DNA from 3 places in the Arthrobacter sp. MDT1-48-3 genome. Region 3 is predicted to be linked to each of the others. Evidence: predicted binding sites of a transcription regulator. Region 3 holds the regulator's gene; each other region holds the start of a gene.
What was found. Region 3 encodes LexA, which represses DNA repair genes until DNA is damaged. Its sites were predicted from a motif close to TCGAACANNTGTTCGA; they were not measured.
Positions count from the first base shown of each region.

Region 1: the regulator LexA is predicted to act here: its motif matches at 4,249-4,264, upstream of ACX80L_RS07080 (HNH endonuclease signature motif containing protein).
Region 2: the regulator LexA is predicted to act here: its motif matches at 2,188-2,203, upstream of ACX80L_RS10575 (HNH endonuclease signature motif containing protein).

Region 1 covers NZ_JBTNDL010000002.1:471,098-481,564, reverse strand. Annotated here, with positions in the region: gene ACX80L_RS07090 (sulfatase-like hydrolase/transferase) at 1-511, opposite strand, end outside; gene ACX80L_RS07085 (sulfatase-like hydrolase/transferase) at 821-2,353, opposite strand; gene ACX80L_RS07080 (HNH endonuclease signature motif containing protein) at 2,549-4,237, opposite strand; gene ACX80L_RS07075 (SRPBCC family protein) at 4,601-5,392, opposite strand; gene ACX80L_RS07070 (ArsR/SmtB family transcription factor) at 5,389-5,967, opposite strand; gene ACX80L_RS07065 (GntR family transcriptional regulator) at 6,233-7,117, opposite strand; gene ACX80L_RS07060 (hypothetical protein) at 7,151-7,309, opposite strand; gene pdxA (4-hydroxythreonine-4-phosphate dehydrogenase PdxA) at 7,395-8,420, opposite strand; gene ACX80L_RS07050 (four-carbon acid sugar kinase family protein) at 8,417-9,715, opposite strand; gene ACX80L_RS07045 (2-keto-3-deoxygluconate permease) at 9,718-10,467, opposite strand, start outside.
Region 2 covers NZ_JBTNDL010000004.1:134,790-145,256, forward strand. Annotated here, with positions in the region: gene ACX80L_RS10565 (MFS transporter) at 1-352, shown strand, start outside; gene ACX80L_RS10570 (GNAT family N-acetyltransferase) at 466-1,767, opposite strand; gene ACX80L_RS10575 (HNH endonuclease signature motif containing protein) at 2,217-4,355, shown strand; gene polA (DNA polymerase I) at 4,623-7,271, opposite strand; gene ACX80L_RS10585 (hotdog fold thioesterase) at 7,444-7,932, shown strand; gene ACX80L_RS10590 (hypothetical protein) at 8,187-8,396, shown strand; gene ACX80L_RS10595 (hypothetical protein) at 8,393-8,884, shown strand; gene ACX80L_RS10600 (response regulator transcription factor) at 8,908-9,291, opposite strand; gene ACX80L_RS10605 (hypothetical protein) at 9,340-9,960, opposite strand; gene ligD (non-homologous end-joining DNA ligase) at 10,099-10,467, opposite strand, start outside.
Region 3 covers NZ_JBTNDL010000008.1:35,795-46,261, reverse strand. Annotated here, with positions in the region: gene dapF (diaminopimelate epimerase) at 1-47, shown strand, start outside; gene ACX80L_RS15025 (class I SAM-dependent methyltransferase) at 79-687, opposite strand; gene hflX (GTPase HflX) at 808-2,391, shown strand; gene ACX80L_RS15015 (ATP-dependent DNA helicase) at 2,384-4,462, shown strand; gene lexA (transcriptional repressor LexA) at 4,585-5,298, opposite strand; gene ACX80L_RS15005 (LysM peptidoglycan-binding domain-containing protein) at 5,681-6,142, shown strand; gene ACX80L_RS15000 (histidinol-phosphate transaminase) at 6,301-7,338, shown strand; gene hisB (imidazoleglycerol-phosphate dehydratase HisB) at 7,483-8,100, shown strand; gene hisH (imidazole glycerol phosphate synthase subunit HisH) at 8,097-8,735, shown strand; gene ACX80L_RS14985 (hypothetical protein) at 8,740-8,898, shown strand; gene priA (bifunctional 1-(5-phosphoribosyl)-5-((5-phosphoribosylamino)methylideneamino)imidazole-4-carboxamide isomerase/phosphoribosylanthranilate isomerase PriA) at 8,974-9,732, shown strand; gene ACX80L_RS14975 (SseB family protein) at 9,729-10,467, shown strand, end outside.

The DNA.
Region 1 (10,467 bases), on a different contig from region 3:
GGTAGATCAGCACCAGGTTGCGCTTGTCCTCGTCGCCGGTGACGATCGGTTCCACGTAGTAGTCGCCGAGGTCGTACTCGGAGTTCGCAGCTGCGATGTAGTCCTTCACCCCGACCGAGCTCGCGAAGGCCGTGGTGCCTCCGACGACGACGGCTGCCACCAGGGCGGTGGAGAGGGAGCGCATGACCCACCGGCGGCGAGGGCGCACGATGTCGCCCAGGTTGCGGTGCTTGCGGCGACGGCGGGACTGCCAGAGTGCGATCCCGAGCGTGAGCAGCAGGGGTACGACGCCGATGCCGAAGACACCGATCCAGACGAGGCCGCCACCGCCGTCGGTCTCTAAGGAGACGAGGTTCAGGAGCATCTGACCCACCGAGATCTCGCCCCAGTAGTAACGGATACCTGCGGCGGCGATGAGCAGCGCGAGCCCAGCCCAGATCAGGACGTAGACCAGGACGCGTCCAAGGATGACGCCGACCCGTCGGGTCACGTGCAGAATCCGGCCGAGCATGGCAACACCTCGCGTTCGGGATGCCCGCGTGGTCGCCGCACACCCTTGACATTCGCCCCGTTCTCGGGCGGAAAGATTTTAGTACCGTCAGGCTACCTGTTCAACCTGAGTTCACCCCTACTTCACCCGCTGCATCGTGCGGCATGCGACCATTCCGGTGGTCGATCCGGTGCCGGAACCTTCTCAGCAGTGAGCGCTCCCACCGGCCGCTCGTGGGACCAGGAGGGCTGCGGGTTCTCGTGGTCGGCCCCAGCGCCATCGATGACTGCTCCGCGCCATGCCCGAGGAGCGGGCGGCCCTTGCGTCGCCCTACTGCCCGATGTCCTCACCGGCCCAGGCTCTCTCGTAGAACAGTGGGGACAGTGAGTCCAGCAGTTCACCATAGGCGACCGACTCCATCGTCTGCGCCGACGCCTCCGGGACGAATGGCGCGAAGGCGGACACCCCCACCCCCGCCTCGCCATCCTGCAGTGTCAGGCCGGCCGCCTCCAGGATCGTGGGGTACATGTTCATCTGGTCCACGCGGGGGCGCAACGTGGTGGTGCTGTAGTCGTCGCCCGGTATCCAGAACCGATTGAAGATGGTGCGGTCGGCATCGTCCAGCTGCTCGTGGAACGGGTCATCCGCGCCCATGCGCTTGAGGTGGTCACCCATGATCACCACAGCGGTGTCGTCGAGATAACCCTTCTCTGCCAGGTAGTCCACGAATTGCGCCACCAGGGTCATGGAGCAGGAGTACACGGAGGTGACCTCGTCCTCCGTGTCCACATCGCAGTAGTCGAAGAGGTGTGCGGGCTCGTGGGTGTCCAGCGTCAGCAGCGTGAGATTGAAGGGTCGACCGGTCCTCTCCGCCTCGGCATGCAGCTCGTCGACCTCGTCCCGGGCGTAGGCCAGAAGGCGTTGGTCGCTCAGGCCCCAGTCGCTGCGGAAGTTCTCCTCCGGCTCACCGGCGGCACGCCAGTCGAAAAGGCCCTTCTGCTCCGAGTAGCCGTGGGTGCGCAAAAAGGTGTCCTTTGCGCCGAAGGCGGCATTGGCGCCGCCCAGGAAGACGTTGGTGTACCCGTGCTCGTTCAGGACATCGCCCAGGCACGTCACCCCGCCCAGATAGGTATCCGCATCGCCACCGAGAGCATTGGTCTGAGGGCCTCCGCCAGGGGAGGCCATGCCCTTCAACGGGATGCCGCACTGCGTCGCGGTGAGGCCGCCCATGGTCCAGCCTCCGCTCTTGTACTGCTGGAGGTCGTCCACGCTCTGCCAACCGTCGACCGCCTTGGTGGCTCCCTTCAAGGCAGCGAAAGCGTCCTTCTCGAAGAGCTGGTCGTCCGCGAGGGTGGCTTCACCGGATTCGAGGTAGATCAGCACCAGGTTGCGTTTGTTCGCGTCGCTGGTGACGGTCGGCTCCACGTAGTAGTCGCCGAGGTCGTACTGGGAGTTGGCCGCCGCGATGTAGTCCCTCATACCGACGGTGGTGTCGAAGGCTGTGGTGCCGCCCAGGACCACCACGGCCACCAAGGTCGTTGAGATGGTGCGCGATTTCCACTGCGAGCGACGAGGGTGCTTACGGCGTTGGACGTACTGCCAGAGAGCGATCCCGACGGTGACGAGCAGGGGAGCGACGCCGATTCCCAGGATGGCGACCCAGACGATGGCTCCGCCCCCGCCGTCGGTCTCTACGGAGACCAGGTTCATGAGCATCTGGCTCACGGTGATCTTGCCCCAGTAGTAGCGGATGCCGGCGGCGGCGATGAGCAGCGCGAGCCCGGCCCAGATCAGGACGTAGACCAGGGTGCGTCCCGCGACGACGCCGACCCGTCGAGCCACCTGCAGTGCTTCGTCAGCCAAGGCAACACCTCGCGTTCGCAGATGCCCGCGTAGTCGCCGTAGACCCTTGACATCCGGCCCGTCCTCGGGCAGAAGAATTTTAATACCGTCAGGCTACCTGTTCAACCAAAGTTCACTCGTTGTTCACAATTGGTACCCTGCGGCACGTCGTGAGCTGTACCCTGCTGCGCTCGGCCAGCGGTGCCCCGCGAACCCTCAAGCAGAGTTGCTACGGGCAGTAGGTTGCGCGGCTTCGGCGTCGAGTAGTTGCTCGTGGACCGCCTCCTCCACCTGCCAGTACCTGTTTCTTCGCGGGGTCCGACCCGGATCGACGTACGTCGGCGGAGTGAACCAGGGGATGCCGTGCTTCGATTCGACCGTCCACTTCCCTTCGTGCACCACGTGATGATGACGTGAGCACAGGAGGACTCCCTGGCTGATACTTGTTGTTCCTCCTGTGGCCCAGGGCGCAATGTGGTGGGCTTCGCACCAGGTTGCCGGGATCGAGCAGTCGGGGAAGGCGCAACCCTTGTCCCTCGCAACGAGGCCGCGGCGCAGATGTGGAGGGAAGAGCCGCTGTGCCCGACCGATGTCGAGGATCTGGCCCTTGCCGCCGAGGACCAGCGGGATGATGTCGGCATCACTGGCCAGCTTCCGGATGCTTCGTACGCTGATCTGCTGCCCGAACACAGCGTGACCGGCCCGCTCCATCTCGCCTACGAGGTCCGAATAGCTGATGGTCACCATGACCTGGGGGCGGTGTCCGCCTGATGCAGACAGCCCGTCCGTCGACAGGGCGATCCTGCACGCAGACACCAGGCCGTCGAGGAGGCTCTGGGGGCGCGTCGGCCGGGCGTCGTCGCGGGCGTCACGTGAACCTGAGTCGTCCCCTCCTGTGGAGCTCCCTCCGGCGTCGCTTCCACCGGTACCGCTCCAGCCTGCGTCGCTCCCGCCGGCGCCACCCTCGCCTGTGCCGCCCCATCCACTCTCACCGGCAACCCCGACGGTTCTGATCCCAACCGCCGGGTCTCCGATGGCCTCAAGGGCGCTGGACTTTCCCCTCGGATTCGTCGCAGTGTTCATGGCGGTCACCAGATGCTCGAACTGCTCATCGGTTGCGCCGATCTCCAGAAAATGCAAGCCGTTCCGTCTGCCCTTGAGGAAGACACCCTGTCGTGCCCGCAGTACCTTCTCCGTAGGCTCCTGCCCGTCCTGGTCGAGTACACCTTCCCAGCGTCGCGCCAGAACGCGCAGGAGGTCCTCGTCCGACTCCATCGCCTGCAGCGTGAGGTGGCGCTCCATCGACTCGAGCTGCCGTGGAGTTGCGACGGTACGTACCCGCTGAACCGCGTCATGGACGATCGAGACCGCGCGTCCACTGACCTCGCCCGCGTTCGCTGCGGAGCCGAGGATGGGCATCGGAGCGGGAGTGGAACAGCCGCTCGCAGCGACGCCGGGCAGGACGCCTGCCGCAAGTCTCAACCGGCGGTTCGCCTCGAATCGGCTGATCCCGAGTCGGGCTCGCAGGAAGTCGGCACAGGTCCTGAATTCGGGATGTCGGGCCTTCTTGTCCCGCTGATCGGCATCTGCTGAAGGAGTTCCGGCGATGTCCCCGGAGCCTTCGCCGTCGACCTTCGACAGGCTGAGCTCCGCCCGCACAATGAGCGACCCGCAAGCGTCCTGCTCGCCGATGCTCACAACGTCGTGGTCCTGAGCGGCTCGAGCGGCAATGATTTGCAGATAATCGACGATCTTCGAGATCTCCTCGATGGTGACAAGCGCTTCCACGACGTCACTCTTGGGGAGGAGGAGGTGGTGCTCTGCCAGGTCCTGACCGAAAGCGAGCAGCTCGGACCGAATGGACTCCAGTGGAGTATCGGGATGCTCGAGCGGTGTAACGGCCATGACTCATTTTATCGAACGTACGTACTAATCCCGCTTCCTCCGACCCATTGTGGAGGAGAAGTCAGGCACCTCTCCTCCACAGTCTTCGAAGGAGCCCGGCCGCTGGCGCCGCAGCAACGCCGAGGTGGCGGGCAGCACCACAGCAACGTCGAGGTCGCGTCGAGTGCCGCAGCAACGCCGAGGTGGCGAGCAACGCCATCGCAGTGCCGAAGTCCTGCTCACTAACGCAGCCATACCGAGGCCGCGGGCATCGACACCAAAGCCGGGATGAACGGCACAGTCGAGGTTCGGTCCTTCACGCCTAGGGGCGGGCCCGTCGGCGGAAGGGGTCACCCCTTGAGCGCAGCTAGCCCGCCCGAACTGTCAGGCCGGGACGCTGAGCCCCTGCAGCCAGGCCTGCCACGCCGGCTCCTCGCGCTGCACGTAGTCCGCCGCGTCGGCCGAGAACAGATACGCCCGTACGCCCACGGTCGCTGCACTCTCGCCCTCGCCGTGAGCGAAGACGCTGAGCATCCCGGGTACCGGTGCGGTGATCCGGATCAGTACCTGTCGCTCACCGACACGCTCCACCGTGCCGGTGGTGCCGCGGACCTCGACCGCTGCGCCCTCATCGCCCAGGCCGAGCGCACCGTGCAGGGTGGCCCAGAGTGTCTGCGGGTCTCCGGGGTGGGACGCGGAAGCCTCGAGCTGAGTGACCTCCTGGCCGGGGAAGTGCGTCAGGTACAGGCGCAGGTTGTCGAAGAACGGCATCCAACTGGTGCTCATGTCATCCCAGAACTCCGACTCCCAGGCATCACCGGTCCCGAAGCCGCTGCTGGTGACGTGCACGATGCAGGTGCCGCCCGAGCGCGCCTCGACGAGGAATTCCGACGTCAGCGGGCTGAGCGCCTCCGGGTCCTTGCCCATGAGGGCGGCCCAGTCCTCCTCGTACTCGATGCGGCGCGGCGGGTCCCAGCGGGTGACCTGACCGTCCGAGCCCATCTCGGGACCCATGGCGAAATGAAGGGAACCGCCTTCGCGCTCCTCCATCTCGGTCGGCAGGAACCAGGCACTCATGCCCTTGGCGGTGGCGATGGCCTGCCAGACCTGCTCCGGGGTCCCCGGGACCTCGACGCTGAATTCCAGGCGGTACGGGACGTTCGGGGTCGTGCTCATGACTTCTCCTCGGGAAGGGGGTGGGCGGCGACGACGAGCCGGTGGGGGAGCCCGTCGTCGTGGTGGTAGCGAGCGGCCAGGTCGAGCACCGCGGCGGTCAGGTCGTCCGCGAAGGCGGCCCTGTCAGCCGCGGATCGAAAACCGATCTGCGTGTCGATGGTCAGCGTCGGCAGGCGCTGACCGGATGCGCCTGCCCGGCGCGCCAGGGCGCCGACCTCGCGCATCAGCCGGCCGGCCAGCGCGACGAGGTAACCCGCCGACAGGTGATCATTGTTGGCGTCCGGATCGGCCGCGGACCCGCTGACCGCCGCAGGTGACACGACGTAGGACGCAGCCGACGCCTGCAGCACCCGCTCGGTGATGCCCCCGTGCCGGCGCTCCTCGAACAGTTCCACGAGGCCGTGCGTCTCGAGCGTCCTGAGGTGGTAGTTGATCTTCTGGCGTGCGATACCGACCCGGGCGGCGAGCCCGGCGGCGGAGGCCGGAACGGCGAGCTCGCCGAGCAGCCTGGCTCGGACCGGATCCAGCACAGCGGCGGCTGCCTCAGCGCTCTCGATGACTTCGACGTCGTACATGCCATCATCGTGCGCTCGACAAGAAAAATTGTCAATGGGTCTACTCCGCCGTAAGGAAGAGAGAAGGTGCCGGAAAGCAGCTTCGAGACCAGTCGAGGAACAGGCGAAACCCCGATGACCGGCACCGCACCCGAGGAGAGCGCAAGGAGGCCTATGTGCTCACGCCGTATCGACCCGATCGGGTGAGATCAAGAATGGAACTGGCCACCGAGGGACGATGCCGGGGCCGCCGGGAGCGCGGAGCGGACGGCGGGTACCACCGTCATCAGGAACTGCTGCGCGACAGATCGTCGGCGAGGCGGAGCAGATCGGCTCCCAGCCGGCGGGCGCGATCGGCGACCGCGTCCGGAGTGTCACCAGCCGACGACGGCGAGAGGCCGCCTGTCACTGCCGGTGCCGGAGGCTCATTCTGGATGTCGATGTCGAACACAACATGGTCGGGGTGGTGCCAGGTCGAGAAGACCTCCACGGGCCGGCCGTCCTGGTCGAAGCTCGTTCCCTCCAGGAGGAGGACGGGCGACGACGCCTCCAGCTGCAGCAGTCGCAGCAGGTCTCCGTCGCCCGGTACCGCCCGGATCTGCCGCTTGCCGGACGTGATCCGCACGCCGAACTTCTCACCGAGTACCGCATGGAGTGATGCGTCCCGCAGGGACTCGGCGTCCAATGTGGAGAAGACGGGTGCCGGCAGCCACGTATGGATGACGGCGATGGGCACACCGTCAGCCGTCCGCAGCCGCTCGAGCGCGAGAACCTGCGGGGTCCCGAGGACCACCGTCGACGCATCGGCGTCCTGTACGGTCAGCGACAGCACCTCCGTTCCGACGCTCGCCCCGGTGCTGCCCAGCTGCGCCGAGAGTCCGGATGTGCGGTGCACCAGCCGGTGGTGCTCGCGGCGTGGAGCCACGGTACTGCCGCGCCCGCGCCCCCGCTCGATCAACCCTTCATCGGTGAGCGCGCCGAGGGCCTGACGCACCACGGATCGGGACACCCCGTACCGCACCTGCAGCTGTGCCTCGCTGGGCAGCGAGGTGCCCGGCGGCAGTGAGTGGTTCAGGATCTGCGCGCGCAGATGCCCGCGGAGCTGCAGGTGCAGCGGCTCGCTGCTCCCCGCATCCAGTGGACGCTCCTGTGGATCGTCTGGTCCGGTCATGAGAGGCTCCGGTTCACGATGGTGGTCAAAGACCTACGCGTCAGCACTGTCGGAGGACAACGAGGCGCTGTCGGAGGAAGGCGACGAGGCGTCGTCGTGCTTCTCGAGGATCTTGCCGTCGTGGACCCGCTTGAGCTCGATCCCCTCGAGGTAGCTGGGGACGGGTGGGTCGAGGTCTTCGTCGCTCGTCATGATTCCGATCCTAGGCGTCGGGAGAGGACAAGCGGCGACGGCGTCGGCAGCGTGCCCCCTCCCGGTCATCAGACTGTACGAACCCCTACTTCTTCTGCGCGGTCCGCCAGACGTGGTCCCAGCCCGGTGCCAGCGCAGCTGCGCGGCGCATCGACAGCACGAGGCTCGCCTCGCGGGCAATGCCCTGGCCGGCGATGTCGAACGCCGTTCCGTGGTCCACCGAGACGCGGACGACGGGCAGGCCGACGGTGATGTTCACGCCGTCGTCGCCGTAGACCGCCTTGAAGGGTGCGTGGCCCTGGTCGTGGTAGCAGGCGATGACCATGTTCCACTTGCCCTTGACCGCGGCGGGGATGAGCGCGTCCGCGGGGATGGGCCCGTGCACGTTGATGCCGTTCTCGCGGGCGGCAGCGACGGCGGGGGCGAGGATGTCGGCGTCCTCGTCGCCGAACAGGCGGTTCTCGCCGGCGTGCGGGTTGAGCCCGGCGAGGCCGATCGGCTCGTCCGGGTTGCCGAGCGCCTTCGTGAAGGCACTGACGAGTTCGATGACATTGCCGGTGCGCTCGGGTGTGACGTCCTCGATGGCCTGCCGCAGGGAGACGTGGGTGGTGAGGTGGAAGAAGTAGAGGTCGCCCGCGGAGAGGACGAGGCTGAAGTTCTCCACCCCGAACTCGTGCGCGAGCAGCTCCGTGTGGCCGGGCCACTTGTGCCCGCCGGCGTGCATCGCGGCCTTGTTGAGCGGCGCGGTGACGATGCCCTGGACCTTGCCTTCGCGGGCCAGGCGGCAGGCCTCGACGACGAAGCGGTAGGAGCCGTCGCCGGCGGCCGGGCTGAGCTCGCCGAGCTTCACGTCGGCCAGGGACGGTCCGGTCTGCAGGAGTTCGATGATGCCTGGCTCGTTGGTCGCGTCCTCGATCGAGGACAGCACGCGGACCGTGTCCGGGTCGCCGCCCACGTTGCTGACGCCCTGGCGCATGGCGGCCTCGTCACCGATGACGACGGGCCTGCATTCCTGCCGGACATCGTCGTGCCCGAGGAGGGATTTCGCAGTGATCTCCGGACCGATGCCGGCGACGTCGCCGAGGGTGACGGCGAGGGTGGGGATGCTCATGAGGATGCCTCCGTTGAGTGGGCGAGGGTGGTGGTCAGGGTCCGAGTGAGTTCGGTGACGGTGTCGAGCAGGGCGGTGACCGGCCCGAAGCCGCCGGCCTTCGTGACGACGATCTTTCCAGCCGCGGTGCCGCCTTCGACGACGCCGACCGGGATGCCCTCCTGGATGGCGCCGGTGATGCGCAGCGCCTGGGCCCGGGTGGCGTCGAGGACGGCGCGGGCTCCGTCGCCGCCGACGAGCACGAGGGCGCCGACGGATGTGCGGGCCAGGGTCTGCTGCACCACCGACGCGAGACTGTTCGCGATGGCGGTACCGCTGAGGGTCTCGGAGCCGCCGACCGCCTCGGGGGAGGTGATGACGACGACCCGCGGCAGGGATTCCGGGATCTCGAGCTCTGCGGCGGCCCACTGCGCGAGCCGGTTCGGCTGGTCGAGCAGGGACTCGTTGGGCTGCAGGATGCGGAGGTCGGCGGAGTCCAGCTGAGATTGCAGGTGGTCGGTCTGAGCGCGGGCGACGTCGTGCAGCGAACTGACGACGACGACGATCCTCTGCCCCTGCGCGGCGGGTGCAGGTTCTGCTGCTGCGTGTACTGCTCCGGCGTCGGCCCAGGCGGCTGCCATCGCTGCGGCGAGGCCGGCCGACCCGGCGGGGATCGCCGTCGGGCCGGCGACGACGAGCGCGGCCGCGAGGGTGCGCAGGTCGTCATCGGATGCGGCGTTGACGACCACGACGCCGCTACCCGCCGCGTTCCGCAGTGCCTGTGCATCCCGCTCGGCGGAACCGCTGAGGCTGATCGTCGCGGTGCCGGGCAGGAGCTGCGAGAACTCACTCGTCGGAACCGGCGTGACCGGGTCGCGGCCCGCGGGGGAGTCCTCGACCGGTCCGCCGTGGACGCGCAGCAGGCCGTCCTCGATGGTCCGACCCATGGCCGGGTAGGCCGGGCAGACGACGGCGAAACAGCCGGGATGCTGCTCCTGCCATGCGTCGAGCGCTCCGGCCACCTGCGCCGGGACGCTGCCGCGCATGGTGGAGTCGATCTTCAGGTACAGGCGGTCGGCCCCCGCGGTGGCGAGGTTCCTGATGGCGCTCGCCGTGGCCTGACGGGCGGTGGCGGAGTCCAGCGCGCGGGCGTCGGTGTTGACCGCCAGGGCGCTGCCCGGAAATACCGAGTCCGGGAGCAGTTCACCCAGCAGCAGCCGGGAGGACCAGCCGGTGCGGGAGAACTGGACCACGGAGTCCGTGGCGCCGGTGACGTCGTCGGCCGCGATGCCGACGATGGGTGCAGTGGATGCCACGGTCAGCTGTTCTCCTCGGTCCGACGGGGTCGGTCCGTCGGTGCCGACGGATCACCCGCGGGTGGGAGTTCGGAGGCGGACGTGGGGAGGACCTGCGCTGCGTCATCCGTGTCCAGGCCGCCCTGGCGCTTGAGCACCCAGGTGGCGAGGAGCGGCGCGAAGATCGCGGTGACCAGCACGGCCGAGGCGACCTGCGCGGTCGCGACCTCGACGAACGGGGAGAAGCTCGGATCCGCGGCGGCGACGATCGCCGGGGTCGCGATCGAGTTGCCGGCCGTGGTCGCCGAGGCGATGCCGATGCCGGACTTGGCGCCGCGGCGCAGGACGAAGCGGTAGCCGATGTAGACGAGGGCGCCGGTGATAAGGGTGGCGGCGATGCCGACGAAGATGCCGCCGATGCCGCCGGCGATGACGTTGCGGAGGTCGATGCCGGTGCCGAGGGCGAAGGCGAAGAACGGGATGACGATGTTCGGTACGGGCCGCATGACCTCGGTCCACTTGGCGTCGAGGTTGCCGACGATGAACCCGAGGATCAGGGGGATGGCGGCGGCGAGCAGGGTCAGGAACGGGATGTTGCCGAGGCCCGACATACCGAGGAAGAGCAGGGTGAAGAAGGGACCGTCGTTGATGGCCGAGGCCATGTAGGCGCCGCGGTCGCGGTAGTCGCCGTAGCGGCCGGTGAAGGCGAGCCATAGGCCGCCGTTGCTGTTGTCGAAGCTGGCCAGCAGGGCGAGGATCGAGATGCCGAGGAT
Region 2 (10,467 bases), on a different contig from region 3:
GGCCTTTCTGCTGATCACGCTGCTCGGTACCACCGGCATGCACCTCGTGCCCGGACTCCCGGCGGCCACCGGACCGGTGTGTCTCGTCGTCCTCCTCAGCCTCGGACGCATGCTCGTCGGGCCCGCCGGGCTGCAGCAGGTGCAAGGTTTCGCCGGGGCACGGCCGCTGGGTGCCTACTACGGGCTCCTCACCAGCTGCGGAGGCCTCGCCGTGGTCTGCGGCAACACGCTGATAGGTGTGCTCCGGGACACCGTGGGCAGCACCTCCGGCTGGGTGCTCCTGGTCCTCCTCAGCGGGGCTGCCGCTGTCTTCCTCCCCCGTTTCCTTCCCCTGCCGTCCACGGCGGCGTGACCTCCGACGGGCATCGGCTCACAACCCCTTCTTCCTGCACCCTCGGATCGGCCGTCGGCGGCGCGCTTCGCAGACACCCTCGGTCCGATCGGACGCTCCGCCTGGAGGCGGATCTAGAAATGCGTGATGCAGTACGGCTCCTCGGAGCGTCCGAACAGCGTGTCGAGGAGCTCGACAGCGTCCTCGGCTGCAGCGTCGAGAGCGCCGGCCGCTGCGAGTGCTGAAGCCGACACCCCCCCGAGGTAGAGCGAGCCGAGCGCATTGATGGTGAGGGTGGCGTCGGGTGCCGCCGCGGCCTCGACGTGCTCCATCTGGGCGACGCCGTCGACGACGGTCAGGACGTAGGAGCCGCCGGCGAGCCCGAGCGCGTCCAGGACCTCCAGGACGATCGTGCCGCTCCCACGGTACGAGCGCCTGCCGAGCGCGGCCGGCACGTCGAGCAGGCGGACCCAGAGGACGTCCTCGGTCCCCTTCACGTCGTAGCAGCGCCGGTCGCGCAGCGCCCAGGGCAGCGGGTCGTCCCGCCGCGCTCCGTCCCAGGTGACGACCTGCACGAGGTCGAGCGATCCCAGGTACCGCCACAGTTCGAGGTAGGCAGAGGGTGTGGCTGCCACCAGATCCACGATCTTCATCGTGTAGGGCGTCGTGTCCCAGCCTGCGAAGCGGTAGGACACGTACCCTGCCGGCGTCCCCTCGGCGTCGTAGTGCACCGCCATCCGCACGTTGCGGTCCTCGACCGGCCGTTCCCTGCCCCACTCGCCCGAGGCGCGGCGCGGGTAGGCGTACTGCCGGTCCACGGAACCGAAGGTCACGGCGTGGAAGCCTGCGAAGATCTGCTCGGCGAGGCGCACTGCGTGCTCCCGGGCCACCAGCGTCGTCGTACCGGTTCTCGGTGCCGTCACCTCGAACCGCTCGCGGACGTCCACCTCGACGGCCTGCGTGAACGTGGCGCAGCCGAATCCGAAGCGCCCGTAGATCGTCGCCTCCGACGCGGTCAGGATGGCCAGCGGGAGCCCCCGTTCCGCGGCCTCCCGAAGGTCCCTGGTCATCATGGAGCGCAGGATGCCGTTACGCCGGTGGCTCGGCCGGACAGTGACAGCTGTGATCTGGTGGGCTTCGATCTGTCCCGCTCCGACGTTGAGCGGATGCACCATCGTGCCGTAGGTGGCCACCGGATGGTCCGCACCGAGAGCCTCGGCGGGCTGGGCACGATCGTGGACGCCCCACAGGACCCGCTGGTCCGCCTGGTACGCCCCGAGGAATTTCGGGATGTCCTCCGGATCGAACGTGCCCTCGTGGAACCCGATCCCCTCCGCATCGAGCCACTTCGTGAAGCGGCCGTCCGCCGTGACGTCCTCGTCGGCGGCAGGGCTGAAGATCTCGGTGTGCAGGTCGGGTGCGGTGTTGTGGCTCACTCCACCACCCTAGCCGCGGCGGTCCGGCGTGGACCAGGGGCGCCGTCGGCGCCGACTTCAGGGGTGGCAGGACGACGCCCTCCGGCGGCGGGGGCGGGGCGCCTCTTAGCGCGCTCGCATCGGGAGGAGTACGACGACGGCGCCCGGCTCGAGGGCCGGAATGCCTTTCCAGGCTCCTGTGCTGAGCGCGGGAGGACGACGCCGTCCGGCGGAGGGACGGTGTGTGTCTTCGGGCGCTCGGGCCGGGCATGGTCCGACGACACCGTCCGACGGAGGGGCCGGGACGCCTCTTCGCGCGCTCGCGTCGGGAGGAGTACGACGACGGCGCCCCACCTCTGATTTCGTGAGCGATCGCACCCCGATTCCATGAAAATAGGGAGCGTCCTGTCGTTGTCCACATAGGCCGAGGAGCACGCGGAATAGTACGCGTGTTCGATAAAATTCAGGGTATGGCCATTGCCCCGCTCGAGTGTTCCGCGCAGACCCCGACTGCAGTGGGTACGCTGAACTCGGCCTTCGCTGCGCTCACGGAGTATGCCCGAGAGCTGGGCCGGCAAGGCCGTGTCCCCTCCCGGCCGGAGGCACTGCAGCTCATCATCGACATCGAACGTGTCTCGAGGGTCGTGGACCATCTGCAAGTCCTCGCCGCACGCCTCGCCGAGGAACACTACCGGGTCGACGAACCCGATCACGGCAGTACGTCCGGGAGTACGTCCGGGAGTACGTCCGCACCCGGGTCGCTGCTGGCCCGGGCAGAACAGGCCATTCGCGCCGAGGCTCCGATTCCGGCCGCTTGCAGCACCGCCTCCGCGGGTACCGCCTCCTCGAGCACCGCTTCGTGGGGTACCGCGTCGTTGGGTGTCGGCAGCGCCACGGGATCCTTCTGGGGGTCGCGGGCGGGTGCAGCACCGGATGGATTCAGGGATTGCGCGGACTTCCTGCGCGGGACTCTGGGGATCAGCCGTGCCGAAGCCCGACGCCGGCTGGCCCTGGCGGACCTGGTGCTGTGCCAGATGTCGCCAACGGGTGCGGCGCTGCCTGCCCGGCTGGAGACCCTCAGTGCAGTGGTGGAGGCGGGGCTGGTCAGCGGTCGGGCCGCGACGATCGTGTCCCAGGCAGTACAACGGGTGCAGTCCTTCGCGACTCCGGAACAGGTCGAGTCGATGGAGGACCACCTGACCCGGCAGGCGGTCGAGTCCGACGAGGACGTCCTGCGGGTCGTGGCCCGCCGCTGGGAAGGAGTCCTCGACCAGGACGGGCAGGAACCCACCGACAAGGTGCTCCGGGCTCGCCAGGGCGTCTTCCTCAGGGGCCGCCGCCATGGCCTGCACGTCCTCGAGATCGGCGCCACCGACGAGCAGTTCGAACACCTTGCCACCGTCATGAACACCGCCACCAATCCGCGCATGCACACCGACCGCGCCAGTACGGCCAGTGCCGGTGCCGACGGCCTCGGCCCTGCGGCCGAAGGCGCGGGCGAATCCGGCGCCTCCGGTGCTGCTGCCGAGAGCGGGCCAAGATCAGACACCGGCTACGGCGCAGCCTCCGGAGCAGGCTCCGGTGCAGGCTCCGGCTGGGGTGGGGGATCAGATTCAGGCAGAAACACGGATTTGTACGGTGACCCGGAGGGAGCAACAAGGGCTCAGATGTTGCTCGAAGGATTGGTCTCCGCGTGCAAGATCGCCCTGAGCACGACTAGTCTTCCCGCAACCGGCGGCCACCGACCTCAGGTGATGGTCACCATCGATTATCAGGACCTCATCGAACATACCCAGAACCTCACCCTGGACCTCCCCGGCAACCTCGCCAGGGGCCTCACCGGTCAGACGCAGCGGGCAGGGCAGCGGCCGGGTCACACGGTCTTCGCCGGCCAGGCCAGTGCCAGGACCATCCGGCGGATCGCCTGCGACGCGGACATCATCCCGATCGTTCTCGGCGGTGCGGGTCAGGTCCTGGACCTCGGGAGAGCCCAACGCCTCTTCCCACCCCACCTGCGTCGAGCCCTGGTCGCCCGTGACAAGGGCTGTGCCTTCCCGGATTGCACCATCCCGGCGCCCTGGTGCGAAGCCCACCACATCGACCCCTGGTCCCGCGGCGGGAGAACGAGCATCGGCAACGGAGCGCTGCTGTGCTCACGACACCACCACCTCATCCACCAGGGCATGTGGACGATAGAGCCCCGAGGCGGCATTCCCTGGTTCCGCGCGCCCGGATACCCTGGCCGGGCAGGCGTTCCCCGGACCAACACCTACTCGCATACCGGACGAATCGTTCGAGACGAACTACTGCACCACGAACAGCTGCACGATGAATCACACCACCAAGGACGACGGCCCGTCGAACCACTCCACGACATGACCCGGGGCATCCCCGCCACCCTTGCCTGGAACAGGGCGGAGCAGACGAGGCCTGGTTGGAACCGACCGGAACAGACGAGGCCCGGCTGGGACCAACCGGAACAGACGAGGCCTGGCTGGAACAGACCGGAACAGACTACCCATGGCTGGAACAGACCGGAACAGACCACCCCTGGCTGCAACAGACTGGAACAGACCCACCCGAGCGGGAACAGAGAGGTACTGACCTGAACCGCTGTAGTCCGACCTGACCCGACATGACCCAACCTGAACCGCCCGGATTGACCTGATCGACCTGATCGACCGAATTGACTCGATCGACTTGCTCGACCGGAACGGACGTGAGCAGATCAGCCCTGCTTCGGAAGAACCGCTACGGATCCGACAAGACCGTCACAGGTCAGAACGGACCGGACCGGACCAAGCCAGACCGGACCGGAGCACCGCAACACCTCGTTCTGGTCCGCGGACGCTCAGGTCGTCCCCGGTGCACTACACCTAGTGGGCGGCGTCGTGCCAGCTTGCTCCTGTGCCCACCGAGACGTCGAGCGGAACGGAGAGATCCGCCGCTGCGCCCATCTGCTGCCGCACGAGCGCCTCGACCTCCTCGGACTCACCCTCGGCGATCTCGAGCACGAGTTCGTCGTGCACCTGCAGCAGCATGCGCGACGCGAGGCCCCGCTGGGTCAGTGCGTCGTCGACGCCGAGCATGGCCTTCTTGATGATGTCCGCAGCCGAACCCTGGATGGGCGCGTTGAGAGCCGCCCGCTCTGCCATCTCGCGGAGCTGCCGGTTGTCGCTCGACAGGTCCGGCAGGTAGCGGCGCCGACCCTCGATGGTGGAGGTGAAGCCGTCCTTGCGGGCCTGCTCCACGATGCCGCGCAGGTAGTCGCGCACCGCGCCGAAGCGCTCGAAGTAGTCACGCATGAGGGTGCGCGCCTCGTCCACCGAGATGTTGAGCTGCTTGGAGAGCCCGAACGAGCTCAGGCCGTAGACCAGCCCGTAGGACATCGCCTTCACCTTGGACCGCATGGCGCTGGTGACTTCCTCCGGCGCGACGCCGAAGATGTGCGAGCCGACGAAGCGGTGGAGGTCCTCGCCCTCCTGGAACGCCGAGATGAGTCCCTCGTCACCGGACAGGTGCGCCATGATGCGCATCTCGATCTGCGAGTAGTCGGCCGTCATCAGGCTCTCGAATTTCTCGCCGTTGCGTCCCTGCCCGACGACGAACACCTCGCGGATGCGGCGGCCCTCGTCGGAACGGACGGGGATGTTCTGCAGGTTCGGATTGGTCGAGGAAAGCCGACCTGTCGCCGCGATGGTCTGCAGGTACGTGGTGTGGATGCGGCCGTCGTCGTCCACCGCCTTGCGGAGCCCCTCGACCGTCTGGCGGAGCTTCAGTGCATCGCGGTAGGCGAGAAGCTGCTCGAGGAAGGGGTGCCCCGTCTTGGCGATCAGGTCCGTCAGGGCGTCGGCGTCAGTGGAATAGCCCGTCTTGATCTTCTTGGTCTTCGGCAGCTCGAGCTCGTCGAACAGGACGGTCTGCAGCTGCTTCGGCGAGCCGAGATTGATCTCCTTGCCGATGATCCGGTACGCCTCGGCTCCGGCGGCACTGATCGTCTTCGAGAAGTCGTCGAAGAGCCGGTCGAGCCCGTCGACGGAGACGGCCACGCCGGTGAGTTCCATGCGGGCGAGCACTTCCGCGAGCGGAAGCTCCAGCCCACCGAGCAGCTGGTTGGCCCCGCGCTCGACGAGCTGACCGGCGAAGTGCTCACTGAGGCGCAGTGCGGCATAGGCGGCGACCACGGCCGGCGATGCGACGTCGTTGCCGCCGAGGTCGAGCGCCTGCTGGCCCGACGAATCATTGGCAGACGCCGTGATGGACAGCCGCAGGTGGTACTGGGCGAGGTCGGCGAGATCGTAGCTCCGCCGGTCGGGCTGGATGAGGTACCCGGAGAGGGCTGTATCGTCGATCTCCCCCGCCAGCACGAGGCCCCGGGCGGACAGCAGCTTGAACACTGCCTTGAAGTCGTGGACGATCTTCGGCGCGTCGGTGTCGGACAGCCAGTCCCCCAGCACCTTCTCGGCCTCGGCATCGAGAGCTTCCAGCGGGATGAAGGCTGCGGAGAGCCCGGTGACCACGGCGACCCCGACGACGTCGGTCACCCCGGCCGTCGTCTCGGTGGCCAGCGCCACCGAGGCCTGCGCCTGGTTCGTGGCCCTGAACCATTGCTCGAGTCCGGCGGCGTCGTCGAGCAGCACGTGTGCGGGAGCACTCTGCTCATCGCCCTCGTCAGCGGTCTCCTCCTCGCCGAAGAGGTCGAACAGCCGTTTGCGCAGCGTGTTGAACTGCAGGGAATCGAAGAGGTCCTCGACCGCCGACCGGTCCGGGTGCTGCGAGACCATGGCGTCGAGGTCCACGGGTAGGTCCAGATCGGTGAGCAGCCGGTTCAGGCGCCGGTTCCGCTTGACGTCCTCGATGTTGGCGCGCAGCGAATCCCCGACCTTCCCGCCGATCTTGTCGAGGTTCTCGAGGATCCCCTCGAGCCCCCCGTACAGCTTGATCCACTTCGCCGCGGTCTTCGGGCCGACGCCGGGTACCCCCGGCAGGTTGTCGGCGCTCTCCCCCACCAGCGCAGCGAGGTCCGAGTACTGGTGCGGCGGTACGAAGTACTTCTCCTCGATGGCCTGCGCATCCATCTGCGGGATGTTGGTCACGCCCTGCTTCGGATAGAGCACGGTCACGCGGTCGTTGACGAGCTGGAAGGCGTCCCGGTCCCCGCTCACCACCTGCACGTCCCAATCGGCACTCGCCGCCTGGTACGCGAGGGTGGCCAGGATGTCGTCCGCCTCGTAGCCGTCGAGGGAGATGGTCGGGATGCGCATCGCCTCCATGACCTTGATGATCAGGTCCACCTGTCCGTGGAACTCCTCGGGCGTCTTGGAACGGCCGCCCTTGTACTCCGTGTACTCCTCGGAGCGGAAGGTCGGTGTGTCGAGGTCGAAAGCGACTGCCACGTGGCTCGGCTTCTGGTCCTTGATGAGGTTGATGAGCATCGCCGTGAAGCCGTAGACCGCATTCGTGTGCTGGCCGGTGTCGGTCGAGAAGTTCTCGGGCGGGAGCGCGTAGAAGGCACGGAAGGCCATGGAGTGCCCGTCGATGACGAGGAGCCGGTTGCGTGAACCGTCGCTGCGACGCGCCGGCGCCTGCCCGCCGGCCGGTGCCACAGAGCCGTCCGGAGTGCTCTCCGCGGGCGGTGCGATGGTCAGGGTGGCAGCTGGTTTGGTCGTTTCACTCACAGGTGCCAGCCTAGTTGCCATGACAGACAACCGCACCCGGCCCGACGCCGTCCACGCACCCTCCGGAGACCGGCTGGCCGAGCTCGTCGCAGCGGGCATCCCGCCGGAGATGCACGGCTGGCTCGGCCGCTACGGCGTCGGCGCCCTGACCGTGAAGATGGGCATCGTCTTCTCCGAGATGAGCGCCGAGCGCATGGTCGCCACCATGCCGGTCGAGGGCAACCAGCAGGTCGCGGGCATCCTCCACGGCGGCGCCCACGTGGTGCTCGCCGAGACCCTGGGGTCGTTCGCCGCGGGACTCCACGCCGGCCCGGGCAGGCAGGCCGTCGGCATCGAGGTGGGAGCGACGCACCACCGCAGCATCGATTCCGGCACGGTGACGGGCACCGCGACGGCCATCCACCTCGGCCGGACCCTCACAACGCACGAGGTGGTGATGACCGACGAGCAGGGTCGGCGCCTCTCCACGGCCCGCATCACGAACCTGATCCGGGAGGTCAGGGACTGATCCGGCGTACCGGCCGCGGTGCAGCTCCTTCCGAGCCGGGAACGGGACACCGTACCCCGATGCGGAAGCGACCGGATCGGGCAACGATCCGGCCCGTCCGATGAGCACGACGGCGACCTACCGGGCGGGTGCGGGGTCGCGATTGCAAGCTCCGACTGAGCCGGGAACTCCTGTTGCCCCGCCTGAGGGCGCTGCCTACCGTGAAAGAAGGGCTGCACCACCGCCGCCCCGGTAGGAACTCGAACGGAGACCCCGTGGCCGACAAGAAGACGAAGACCATCGCCGCCGTTCTCGCCGCCGGCGCCCTCTTCCTGGGCGGGTGCGATCTCGGCAACAAGGACAGCGACAACTCCGGGACCGATACCGGGAACTACGACGACAACAACGGGATCGACACCGACCTCGGAGACGACAGTCGCGGCAACGACCTCGACGACGCCCCGGACGGCGGGAACGACAAGTGACGGATCGCGGTCCCGTCCTCGCCCGGGCGGCGTTGCGCGGCGTGGCAGCGGGCCTGGTCGGGACGGCCGCAATGACGGTCGGAGAACTCGTGGAGCAACGCATCACGGGTCGTCCGGACTCGCACATCCCCGCCCGGACCCTCCGGATCCTGCTGGGTCGGCCCGCCGACGACGCCGTCCGCTACCCCGTGTGGAACCACGCCATGCACTGGCTGACCGGAGCGACCCTGGGCGCGCTCCGCGGCCTGTGGTCGGTGACGGGGATCCGTGGGGGTTCCGCAACGGCGGCGCACGCCGTCGTCCGCCTCGCGTTCGACCAGACACTCGAGAACGCGACGGGTGCGGGCGCAGCCCCCTCCCTTTGGCCTGCCGGCGAGAAAACCGCCGACTACCTGCACAAGGGGATCTTCGCCGTCGTGACGGGCGCGGTCTCCGACGCCCTCAACCAGCCCGTGCTCGTGAGCACGGCGGGGGCGCGCAGCCACTGAGCGACGCCCGCCAATGACGCCCATCAGGCGTCCGCCGCCGCCATGCCTTCCTGGATGTGCCGGCGCAGCTCCGCCGGACGGAACGGCTTGCGGAGATAGCGGTCGGCGCCGGCCTCGAAGCCCCGTTTCTCGTCCGACGGATGGGCGCGCGCCGTGAGCATGACGATGAAGGTCGTCGAGAACCTGCGGATCCGCTCCGCCACTTCGAAGCCGTCGATGTCCGGCAGGCCGACGTCGAGCGTCACCACGTCCGGCATGAGGCGGCGGACCATCTCGACACCGGCGAGACCGGCCGGCGCGGTGTGCACACGGAAGCCCGCGCCGGTCAGTACGGTGTGCAGCAGATCGCGGACGTCATCGTCGTCTTCGATGACCACAGCAGTGCGGGTGTGCTCCTTGCTCGGCATAGCCTGAGTTTACTCCGCAGCGGTGTCCGGCCGGTCGTGCGAACCGGCTCAGGACTCCGGACGGACGGTCGCCTCCACCGGGTCGGCCCCGCCCGTCGGCTGGACCAGAACGCGCTGGACGGTCTCCGGCACGTCGGGGAACGCCCCGATCATGAGCAGTTCGCTCGTCTCCCCGGGCAACGCTCCCCCGCTGTACTGCTCCACCAGGTCGACGACCTCCGGGGAGGACTCCCCGCCGTTCGCTGCCGCACCCCATTCCTCGAGGACGGTCGCTGCCGGCCTGAGCTCGAGGTCCTGGCCTTCCGGAGTGGAGACGGTGATGGTCTCCAGGTCGAGGGTCACTCCCCCTTCGGGATTCTGCACGGTCACCAGTGAATAGGTCACCGCCTCCTGGCCCAGCTCCTCGCGCACCGCCTCGACATCCTCGGGCGCCTCGGCCGGCAGGACGACGTCGCCCCTTGCCTCATCGATCAGGAACGAGAACGTACCGCTGTTGGCATCTGCGAGGCCCTCGACGGACGGCGCATCCGATGGCGCTGCGGCCTGCTCGGTCGCCGTCTCGGCGGGGTCGGGCGTGGGACCGGGAGGCTCGGCATCCGTGGCGGGATTTCCGCCGCACCCGGTGACCAGGATGAGCAGGAGGGTCGAGAACAGCACGGTCTTCTTCATGGGTCTCCCGATGGCCGGGCAGCGGCCGGAGTCAGGCCCGGCTCCTGCCGGGCGCGGCAACGTTCCCTCCCGTTCTACCAGCGCGGGCAGGAGCTTGCGCCGGGAACCGCTCGTCCTGCCTTTCGTTGACAGGGCGGCTCAGGCGCGGTTTCGTGCGCGGCTGGGCTGCACGCGCAGAGGTTCCCCTGGCATCTTCGGGAAGTCCGGCGGGAACGGCAGCTCGCCCAGTCCCGCCTCGACGTCGCGGTCCCACCATTCGCGGAGGACGTCGATGCTGCCCGGATCGGCATGCAGCCCCTCCCAGGGGTCGCCGGTCGTCGCCAGCCTCTGGGGCACGGTCGTGATGGTGAAGGCTGCCGGGTCGACGCCGGTCAGTTCGTCCCAGCTGAGTGGGCACGACACGGGGGCGTGGGGCAGGGCGCGCGGGCTGTACGCGCCGGCCATGGTGCGGTCGCGGTTCGCCTGGTTGTAGTCCACGAAGATGCGGGCACCGCGTTCCTCCTTCCA
Region 3 (10,467 bases):
GACCGGCCGAACTCGTCGCCGACGGCATGCTGCTGCCCGCCGGCTGAGGGCGGGAGCGGCGGGAGCGGCCGGGAGTCGTCAGGCGGGCCGGTGGACCTCGAGGATGCGGAACGACTTCGAGGTCTCGGCGCGGCGGACGGTGAAACCCTCGGGCAACTCGTCGCCGAGCCAGCGCTGAAGCGAGTCCGCACCGAGGTTCTTCTGCACCACGAGCCATGCCCGTCCGTCCGGGGCCAGGCGTGGCAGCCAGCGCAGGAGCAGGGCATGCAGTTCCTGCTTACCGATCCGGATGGGCGGATTGGACCAGATGGTGTCGAAGCGCAGGTCGGCGTCGACGTCGTCCGGCGTCGTCGCCACCACATTGGAGAGCCCCAACCGTTCGGCGTTCTCGGCCGTCAGCGCGACGCAGCGCTCGTTCACGTCCACCGCATGCACCGTCGCCGCAGGAGCCTTCAGGGCCATGGTGAGGGCGATCGGACCCCAGCCGCTGCCGATGTCCAGCAGGTGCTGTCCCTCGGGCTCGGGGACGGTGTCGAGGAGGATCGCCGTCCCCTTGTCCACGCCGTCGGGGCTGAACAGGCCCGACGACGTCACCAGGTCGCGGCGGGCGCCGGCGAGGACGACGGACAGGGGGCGGCGGACGTCGGGTCCGGCCGGTTGCGCGCTGAAATAGTGCTGTGACTCCATGCAGGAAAGCCTAGTGCCCCGGTCCGCGGCACCCTCCGGGCAGTTTTCGCGCTGGGAGAATTCGTTGGAAGGCGTCCCTCCGGCGGCCGTAGAATTGGACGACATCCACCTAGGGAGACCATGACCGAGAATCACGGACATTCCACCGGAGCCAACATGGGCCGGGAGGAGATCCAAGCCGTCATCGACCGGATCCTCGCCAGCGACGAAGCTGCCACGGCGAAGGCGACGAACGGACCTCAGAAGACGGGCGACACCGCACCGCCCGTGGAGAAGACCTGGCGGTCGCGCGCGCTCGCGCTGTCGAAGGACGAAGTGCCCTCCGACGCGGACGGGGACCAGGAGGACCTGGCCGAGCGCCGCGCGCTCCGCCGTGTCGCGGGACTGTCCACCGAACTCGAGGACGTCACCGAGGTCGAGTACCGGCAGCTGAGGCTGGAGCGGGTCGTGCTCGCCGGTCTGTGGAGCGAGGGCACGGCGCAGGATGCCGAGAACTCGCTGCAGGAACTGGCCGCCCTCGCGGAGACCGCAGGGTCCGAGGTGCTCGACGGGATCGTGCAGCGCCGGCTCAAGCCGGACCCCGGCACGTTCCTCGGGTCGGGCAAGGCCCAGGAGCTGAAGGACATCGTGCAGGCGACCGGTGCCGACACCGTGATCGTCGACAGCGAACTGTCGCCGTCGCAGCGCCGTGGGCTCGAGGACATCGTGAAGGTCAAGGTCATCGACCGGACCGCGCTGATCCTGGACATCTTCGCGCAGCATGCCAAGTCCCGCGAGGGCAAGGCCCAGGTGGAACTCGCGCAACTCGAATACCTGCTGCCGCGCCTGCGTGGCTGGGGCGAGTCGATGTCCCGCCAGGCGGGCGGCCAGGTCGGCAGCGCGAGCGCCGGCATGGGCTCCCGCGGACCCGGTGAGACGAAGATCGAACTCGACCGCCGGAAGATCCGCACGCGCATGGCCAAGCTGCGCCGGGAGATCGCGGAGATGAAGCCCGCGCGCGAGACGAAGCGATCCAACCGCCGTCGCAACCAGGTCCCCTCCGTCGCGATCGCCGGGTACACCAACGCCGGGAAGTCGTCGCTGCTGAACCGGCTGACCGACGCCGGCGTGCTCGTCGAGAATGCGCTGTTCGCGACGCTGGATCCCACGATCCGCAGGGCGGAGACGCCGGACGGCATCGGTTACACGCTGGCCGACACGGTCGGTTTCGTCCGGTCGCTCCCCACGCAGCTGATCGAGGCGTTCCGCTCGACCCTCGAGGAGGTCGCCGACGCCGACCTGATCCTGCACGTCGTGGACGCCTCGCATCCGGATCCGGAAGGCCAGATCGCCGCCGTCCGCGCGGTGCTGACCGAGGTCGACGCCCGCAAGGTGCCCGAGATCATCGTCCTCAACAAGGCCGACGCGGCCGACCCCTTCGTCATCGAACGGCTGCGGCAGCGCGAGCAGCGCTCGGTCGTCGTCTCGGCCCGGACGGGCGCAGGGCTCACCGAGCTCCGTCAGCTGATCAGCACGAACATCCCGCGTCCGGGCGTCAAGCTCGACCTGCTGGTGCCCTACGCGCACGGCGAGGTCGTCAGCCGCCTCCATGAGGAGGACGTCGAGATCCTCGGGATGGAGCACGCCGACGAGGGCACGCGCCTCGAGGTGATGGTCCGGGAGGGCCTGGCAGCCGAGCTGGAGCCGTACGTCCGGCATGAGTGAGAGCGTGCGGTCCGGTGCTGCGGTCGCGGCGCCGGACGCGGCGCACCACTCCGCCGAGGCCCGGCAGGCCCTGGAACTGCTCGACGCCGCCGTCGCGGCGATGGGCGGTGAGATGCGCGCCGGCCAGCACGAGATGGTGCGGCAGGTGAGCGAGGCCATCCGCTCCGGCGACCACCTCCTCGTGCAGGCCGGCACCGGGACGGGCAAGTCCCTGGCCTACCTCGTGCCGCTCCTCGCGCATGCCCTGGAGAGCGACCGTCCGTCGGTCGTCTCGACGGCGACGCTCGCCCTGCAGGCGCAGATCGTGGGGCGGGACCTCCCGCGCCTGTTGGACGCGGTGCGGCCCGCGCTCGCACGCCCGGTCGACGTCGCGCTCCTCAAGGGCCGCTCGAACTACGTCTGCCTGCACAAGACCGGCGGGGGATTTCCCGAGGAGGACGCCCCGGACGCCCTGTTCAGCCTGGGCGAGGACGCTGCCCCCCATCCTTCCCCTGCCGGCGGTGGAGCCCCCGCATCGGCCCTCGGGAGGGACGTGGTGCGTCTCCGCGAGTGGGCGGAGGAGACGACGACGGGTGACCGCGACGACCTCGTGCCCGGCGTGAACGACCGCGCGTGGCGCCAGGTCTCCGTCTCCAGCATGGAGTGCCTCGGCGCTGCCCGCTGTCCTGTCGCCCAGGAGTGCTTCAGCGAGAAGGCCCGGGCCGCCGCGGCCGACGCCGACATCATCATCACCAACCACGCCATGCTCGCGATCAGCGCCTTCGAGGGCATTGCCGTGCTCCCCGAATACGACGTCGTGGTGATCGACGAGGCCCATGAACTCCACGACCGGGTGACGGGCGCCGTGTCCGGACAGCTGTCCGCCTCGATGGTGATGGCCGCGGCGACCGCCCTGCGGCGCCACGCCTCCATCAGCACCGGCGCCCTCGACACCGCGGCCGCAGCGTTCGAGGCCTCCGCCGAGCTCATCCCGTCCGGCCTGCTGCCCGGCGGCCTGCCGGACGATCTCGAACAGTCGCTGGCGCAGGTCCGCGACGCGGCACGGGCCGCCCTGTCCGACACGAAGACGGACGGCAAATCGGAGGCCGACGCCGACGGTGGCCGGCAGGTCGCCCGCTCGAGGACGACGCTGGTCTTCGAGCTGGCCGAGCGCATCCTCGCGGCACCGGATCTCAACGAAGTGGTCTGGGCATCCCGCCCGAGCACCTTCACACCGGGTGCCGGCTATGCGCAGCCCGACGAGAGTGCACCGGCGACCCTGAACGTCGCCCCGCTCTCGGTGGCGGGACGGCTGCGGGAAGGCCTCTTCGAGGACCACACCGTGATCCTGACGTCGGCGACGCTCGCCATCGGCTCGGAGTTCGGTCCGGTGGCGGGGTCGTTGGGCCTCAGCGGTCCCGGTGCGCCCGCCTGGACCGGCGTGGACGTCGGGAGCCCCTTCGACTATCCGCGCCAGGGCGTCCTCTACGTGGCGAAGGACCTGCCCAAACCCGAGCGGGGCACGTCGGACGCCCAGCTGAATGAGCTGCTGGTCCTGCTCAGGGCCTCACGCGGGGGCGCTCTGGGCCTCTTCTCGTCCAAACGGGCCGCCGAGGAGGCGGCCGAGGCGCTCCGGCCGAAGGTCGACTTCGAGATCCTGTGCCAGGGGGAGTCCTCCCTCAGCGCACTGGTCACGCAGTTCGCCGACGAGCCCGACACCTGCCTGTTCGGGACCATGTCGCTGTGGCAGGGCGTCGACGTGCCGGGGGCGTCGTGCCGGCTGGTGGTGATCGACCGCATCCCGTTCCCCCGACCCGACGATCCCCTGATGACGGCCCGGACGAGGGCCGTCGCGCGGAACGGTGGCAACGGATTCATGAGTGTCTCCGCCACCCACGCGGCCGTGCGGCTCGCCCAGGGAGCGGGTCGCCTCATCCGGGCGGCGGGAGACAGGGGAGTGGTGGCAGTGCTGGACAGCCGCCTCGCCACCGCACGGTACGGCGGGTTCCTCCGGGCGGCCCTGCCGCCCTTCTGGGCGACCACCGACCGCGCCACGGTCACGGGCATCCTCGAACGCCTCTCGGGCCGCTGACGCCCGTCCCGCCGTATCCGTAGGCCTCCTGGAGGGCGCCCGGTAGGTTCGCCTGCTACGTCGGCGCCGGGAGGGACGCCGAAGCGCTCGGCGGCGTCGCCGACGACGCGCCGGAGCGCCTCCTAGAGGGCGCGCATCACCGAGACGACCTTGCCCATGATGCTGGCGTGGTCGCCCAGGATCGGTTCGTAGCGCGTGTTCTGCGGCAGGAGCCACGTGTGACCGTCACGCTGGCGGAAGGTCTTCACGGTGGCCTCGTCGTCAAGCAGCGCCGCGACGATGTCGCCGTTCTGGGCGCTCTGCTGCCGCCGCACCACGACCCAGTCGCCGTCGCAGATCGCGGCATCCACCATCGAGTCCCCGGAGACCCTGAGCATGAAGAGGTCCCCGTGCCCGACGAGCTGGCGCGGCAGGGGCATGACGTCCTCCACGACCTGGTCGGCGAGGATGGGCCCGCCTGCCGCGATGCGGCCGACGAGCGGCACGAGGGCGGTGTCGACGGCGATCTGGTGCTCGCCCGCAGGCTTGCGGTCCGTCGGGGAGGCGCCGGCGGACACCGGCTCCGACGCGAGCGTCAGGGGCAGCAGCACCTCCATGGCGCGAGGACGCTTCGGGTCCCGTCGCAGGTAGCCGAGCCGTTCCAGCTGGGAGAGCTGGTGCGTCACGCTCGACAGGCTGGCCAGCCCGACCGTGTCGCCGATCTCCCGCATGGAGGGCGGGTAGCCCTTGTCGGCGATCGAGCGCTGGATGGTCTCGAGGATGGTCAGCTGGCGCGCCGTCAGCCCCTTCGACACAGAGCGGCCCCTCGGGCGTCCCCGCCCGGCCGAGAGGGGCACGGCATCGGTGGGGACGTCGGCGATGTTCGATTCCTGCCGCGCTGCCGGTGTTGGTTCCACCACTGGTGTGCCTTTCGCCTGGGACTGCGCATCCCGTCGTATCCGCCGTGCGGCTCCCGCGCAGTGGGAGCCGTTTCTGTCAGTGGCGGATGGTTGTCTTGGGACCATCACCGGCAGGCCTGCGGCTCAGGAGCAGGACACGCCGGTGATGGACCGTGCTGTTCACGCTAGGCCAGTCCGGGGCGGTTTTCAAACATATGTTCGAGCGAGTCTCGACAAGCATCGTCCGTAGATGCTAGAAATAAGCGCAGCTGAATTAGAACGTGTGTTCGAAACACGCTGCGTTTCCACACGGAACATTCGAAGGGAAAGAGGTAGGCCGATGACAGAGGCACCAGCACCGCAGGGCAGTACGGCGTTGGCACTGGCACCCGCCCGGCCGGGGGTCCACCTCCGGCTCGTCGCGGCTCCTTCGACTCCCGCGCCGGCTTCCGTGTCGGCGGGGGAGCACCAGCTCTCGTCGCGGGAACCGGAGCGCCCGCTGACCCTCACCCGGCGGGGGCGGTTGCTCCTCGTGGGCCTGCCGATCGCGCTGGGCGTCGCCGCCCTGATCCTCCTCGGGGCCTTCCTGACCTCGCAGGCCCAGGCCGGGGAATCGGCTCCCGTCTCCTCGTCCGTCGTCGACGTCAACGTGGCCGCGGGCGAGACCCTGTGGGACCTCGCCGTGCGGTACGCCCCCGATCGCGACCCGCGCGACGTCGTCACGGAGATGGTCGAGCTCAACAATCTCCGCTCGTCCGTCGTCCAGGCCGGCCAGAGTATCTCCATACCGGCCGAGGGCTAGCCCCCGGTCCCGCATCGGTTCCCGCACTGCCGGGCAGGGCCGGTCCAGGCGCCCGACGTGCAGCATTCGCTGCGAGGGCCGTCATCGCTTAAACTTGACCGGTGCCCTCCTCCGTCGATGCCCTGGCAAACCTCCCCCTGCGCGATGACCTCGTCGGGATGCACCCCTACGGTGCACCGCAGCTCGATGTGCCGATCCTGCTGAACGTCAACGAGAACACCCACGGTGTACCGGCGGACGTGCATGCAGCCATCGTCCAGGCCGTCGCCGAAGCCACCACGGGGCTGAACCGGTACCCGGACCGCGAGTTCACCGAGCTGCGGAAGAACCTCGCCGACTACCTCGGGCACGGGCTGACGCCCGAGCAGCTCTGGGCGGCCAACGGGTCGAACGAGGTCCTGCAGCAGGTCCTCCAGGCCTTCGGCGGGCCGGGACGCACGGCGATCGGCTTCCCGCCGACGTACTCGATGTACCCGCTGCTCGCCAGCGGGACGGGAACCCGCTACATCACCGCCGAGCGCGGGTCCGCCTATTCGATGACGCCGGACGCGACAGCCCGCGCCATCCGGTCCTCGGATGCGAACGTCGTCTTCCTGTGCTCTCCCAACAACCCCACCGGCACGGCACTGGGGCTCGACGTCGTCGAGGCCGCGTACGAGGCCGGCGAGGACGCGCGGGCCATCATCATCGTGGACGAGGCGTACGGCGAGTTCGCCCAGCAGGGGACACCGAGCGCGCTCACGCTGCTCCCCGGCCGACCGCGCCTGCTGGTCTCGCGCACCATGAGCAAGGCCTTCGCCCTGGCGGGGGCGCGGCTGGGGTACCTCGCCGCCGCCCCGGAGGTCACCGACGCCCTCCGGCTGGTCCGCCTTCCGTACCACCTGTCGGCCATCACGCAGGCGGCGGCCAACGCCGCACTCACCCACGCAGAGACGCTGCTGTCCAATGTCGAGGCCATCAAGGTGCAGCGCGACCGCATCGTGCGGGAACTCGAGGACCTCGGGCTCTCGCCGGCTCCGTCGGACGCCAATTTCGTCTTCTTCTCGGGCCTCGAGGATCCCCACCGGGTCTGGGAGGGCCTGCTGGACGCAGGCGTGCTCATCCGCGACGTCGGCATTCCCGGCTCCCTGCGCGTCACCGCCGGAACAGAGCGGGAGACCACGGTGTTCCTCACAGCGTTGAAGAAGCTGCTGTAGCCGGTACCGCGGCGCCCCGCCCGGCCCGGTCCTCCTAGACTTGAAGGGTTCGGAGCGCCGCATCCTCCCGGCCCCGCGCCACCCAGCCCTCCCGACCACTGCCGATCAGCGCCCGGCCGACCGCCGGCGAACAGAAGGAATGCAATGACAGTTGATGCCGCCAGCGGCCGTACGGCCCGCATCGAGCGCGTCACGAGTGAGTCCAGCGTCCTCGTGGAACTCGACCTCGACGGCACGGGCGTGTCCTCCATCGATACCACCGTGCCGTTCTACGACCACATGCTCACCGCCCTGTCGAAGCACTCCCTGATCGACCTCACCATCAGGTCCTCCGGTGACACCCACATCGACGTCCACCACACGGTCGAGGACACGGCGATCGCGATCGGCGAGGCCCTCCGGCAGGCCCTGGGCACGAAGGCGGGCATCCGCCGTTTCGGCGAGGCCACGGTGCCGCTGGACGAGGCCCTCGCCAACGCCGTCGTCGACATCTCCGGACGGCCCTTCCTGGTGCACGGGGGAGAACCCGCCGGGCAGGAGTACCACCTCATCGGCGGGCACTTCACCGGATCCCTCACGCGCCACGTCCTCGAAGCGATCGCGCTGCACGCCCAGATCTGCCTCCACGTGACCGTCCTCGCGGGCCGCGATCCGCACCACATCGTCGAGGCCCAGTTCAAGGCCCTGGCCCGGGCGCTGCGTGCAGCCGTCGAACCCGACCCCCGCGTCGAGGGCATCCCGTCCACGAAGGGGGCGCTATGACCGCGCGCACCGTCACCGTGCTCGACTACGGGTCGGGCAATGTCCGCTCCGTCGTCCGCGCCCTCGAGCACGTCGGCGCCGAGGTGGTGCTGAGCGCCGAGCCGGACGACGTCCTCAACGCGTCCGGACTGCTCGTGCCGGGCGTCGGCGCGTTCGCGGCCGTGATGAAGGGACTCAAGGATGTCGACGCCCTGCGGATGATCGGCCGCCGCGTGGCGGGCGGGCGTCCCGTCCTCGGCATCTGCGTGGGCCTCCAGGTGCTCTTCGACGAAGGAGTCGAACACGGTGTGCGGACGCCGGGCATGGGCGAATGGCCGGGGACCGTGGAACGGCTGAAGGCGGACGTCGTGCCGCACATGGGCTGGAACACGGTGGACGCACCGGAGGACACCGTCCTGTTCGACGGCATCGCCGACGAGCGGTTCTACTTCGTGCACTCGTACGGCGTCCAGGACTGGTCCTTCGACGTCAACCAGCCCGCCATGAGGCCGCCGCAGGTCACCTGGTCCGACCACGGCGGGCGCTTCATCGCGGCCGTCGAGAACGGGCCCCTCAGCGCCACCCAGTTCCACCCGGAGAAGTCCGGTGACGCGGGCGCCCAGCTCCTGCGCAACTGGATCGAGAGCCTGCGGTGAGCCGGTGCTGAGCCTCGTGCTCATGGGAGCCGCCGGCGTCCTCATCGGAGGTGCCTACTCCCTCCGGAGCCAGGAGTTCCCGCGCTGGGTGTGGATCGCCTTCCTGGTGCTGGCGGGGCTCTCGCTGCTCGCCGCCTACCTGTTCACCCTGCCCGGCGACTAGCCGCAGCACCCTGTCCAGACCGACCGTCCCGACCCAGCGGCCCCCGCCGCGCGTACGAAAGCAGCCAAGCAGACGATGAGCCCCTTCTCCGAATCACCCACGCTCGAACTCCTCCCCGCCGTCGACGTCGCGGACGGCCAGGCCGTCCGCCTGGTGCAGGGCGAGGCGGGCAGCGAGACCAGCTACGGGGACCCGCTCGACGCGGCGCTCGCCTGGCAGGAGGACGGGGCCGAGTGGGTGCACCTCGTGGACCTGGACGCGGCCTTCGGGCGCGGCTCGAACCGGGAGCTGCTCGAGCGTGTCGTGAAGCACCTGAACATCAAGGTGGAGCTCTCGGGGGGCATCCGCGACGACGAATCGCTGGACGCCGCACTGGAACTGGGTGCCACGCGTGTGAACCTCGGCACGGCCGCGCTCGAGAACCCCGAGTGGACCGAGCTGGCCATCGCCCGCTACGGGGACGCCGTCGCCGTCGGCCTGGACGTCCGCGGCACCACGCTGGCCGCCCGCGGCTGGACGCAGGAGGGCGGGGACCTGTGGGAGGTCCTGCAGCGCCTCGAGGATGCCGGGTGCGCGCGGTACGTCGTGACCGACGTGACGAAGGACGGGACCCTCAGGGGCCCCAACATCGAACTCCTCAGGGAGGTCCTCGCGAAGACGACGCGTCCCGTCGTCGCCTCGGGCGGTATCTCCAGCCTCGACGACATCGCAGCCCTCCGCGAGCTCGTGCCGCAGGGACTCGAGGGCGCGATCGTGGGCAAGGCCCTCTACGCCGGAGCCTTCACCCTGCCCCAGGCCCTGGACGTGGCAGGGCTGCCCGCCGCGGACGCGTGACCGGCAAACAGCTGCCCGCGCACATCGCCGCCGCGCTGGCCGGCAACACCGCCGACTCCGCGGGACGGCCATGGGCCGGGCGGGACCTGTCGGGACCCGACAATCCGCTGCACGCATTCGACGACGACGACGGCGCGGCCGACGTGCGGCTCGCCGCCGCGGTGGCCGGACTCCTGGAGACGTCCGACCGGCCGGGACGGGGTGAACGGGCCGTCTTCGCCGCACTGACGACGGCACGGGTGTTCATCCCCATCGTTGCCCAGCTCGGCGCGGAAGGGGACGCCGCCTCCGGCCTCCGGGCCGACAAGGAAGCGGACATGGCGCTTGTCACGCTCACCGCGCCGGACGGGCGGAAGGCCCTGCCGGTGTTCTCCTCCAGCCGGGCGCTGGGACGCTGGCACCCGGACGCCCGGCCCGTGGCCGCCTACGCGGCGCGGGCCGCCCTCGCCGCCGCGGCAGAGCAGGCCGAACTGCTGGTGCTCGACCCGGGTGCCGACGTGACCTTCGTCCTCCGGCGTCCTGCGGTCTGGGCACTCGCCCGGCAGACCGGCTGGACCCCGTCCTACGAGGACCAGGAGCTGGCCGCACTCGTCGAGGGGGCGGCGCGCGTGCAGGAGGATGTCCTGTCCGTGCGGCTCAGGCCCGGTGGAGGCGTCCTCACGCGGGCTGCCGACGGTAGCATTGCGTCCGGTGGGGGACCGGGTCCCGAATTGCGCATGGACCTCCAGCTCCGCG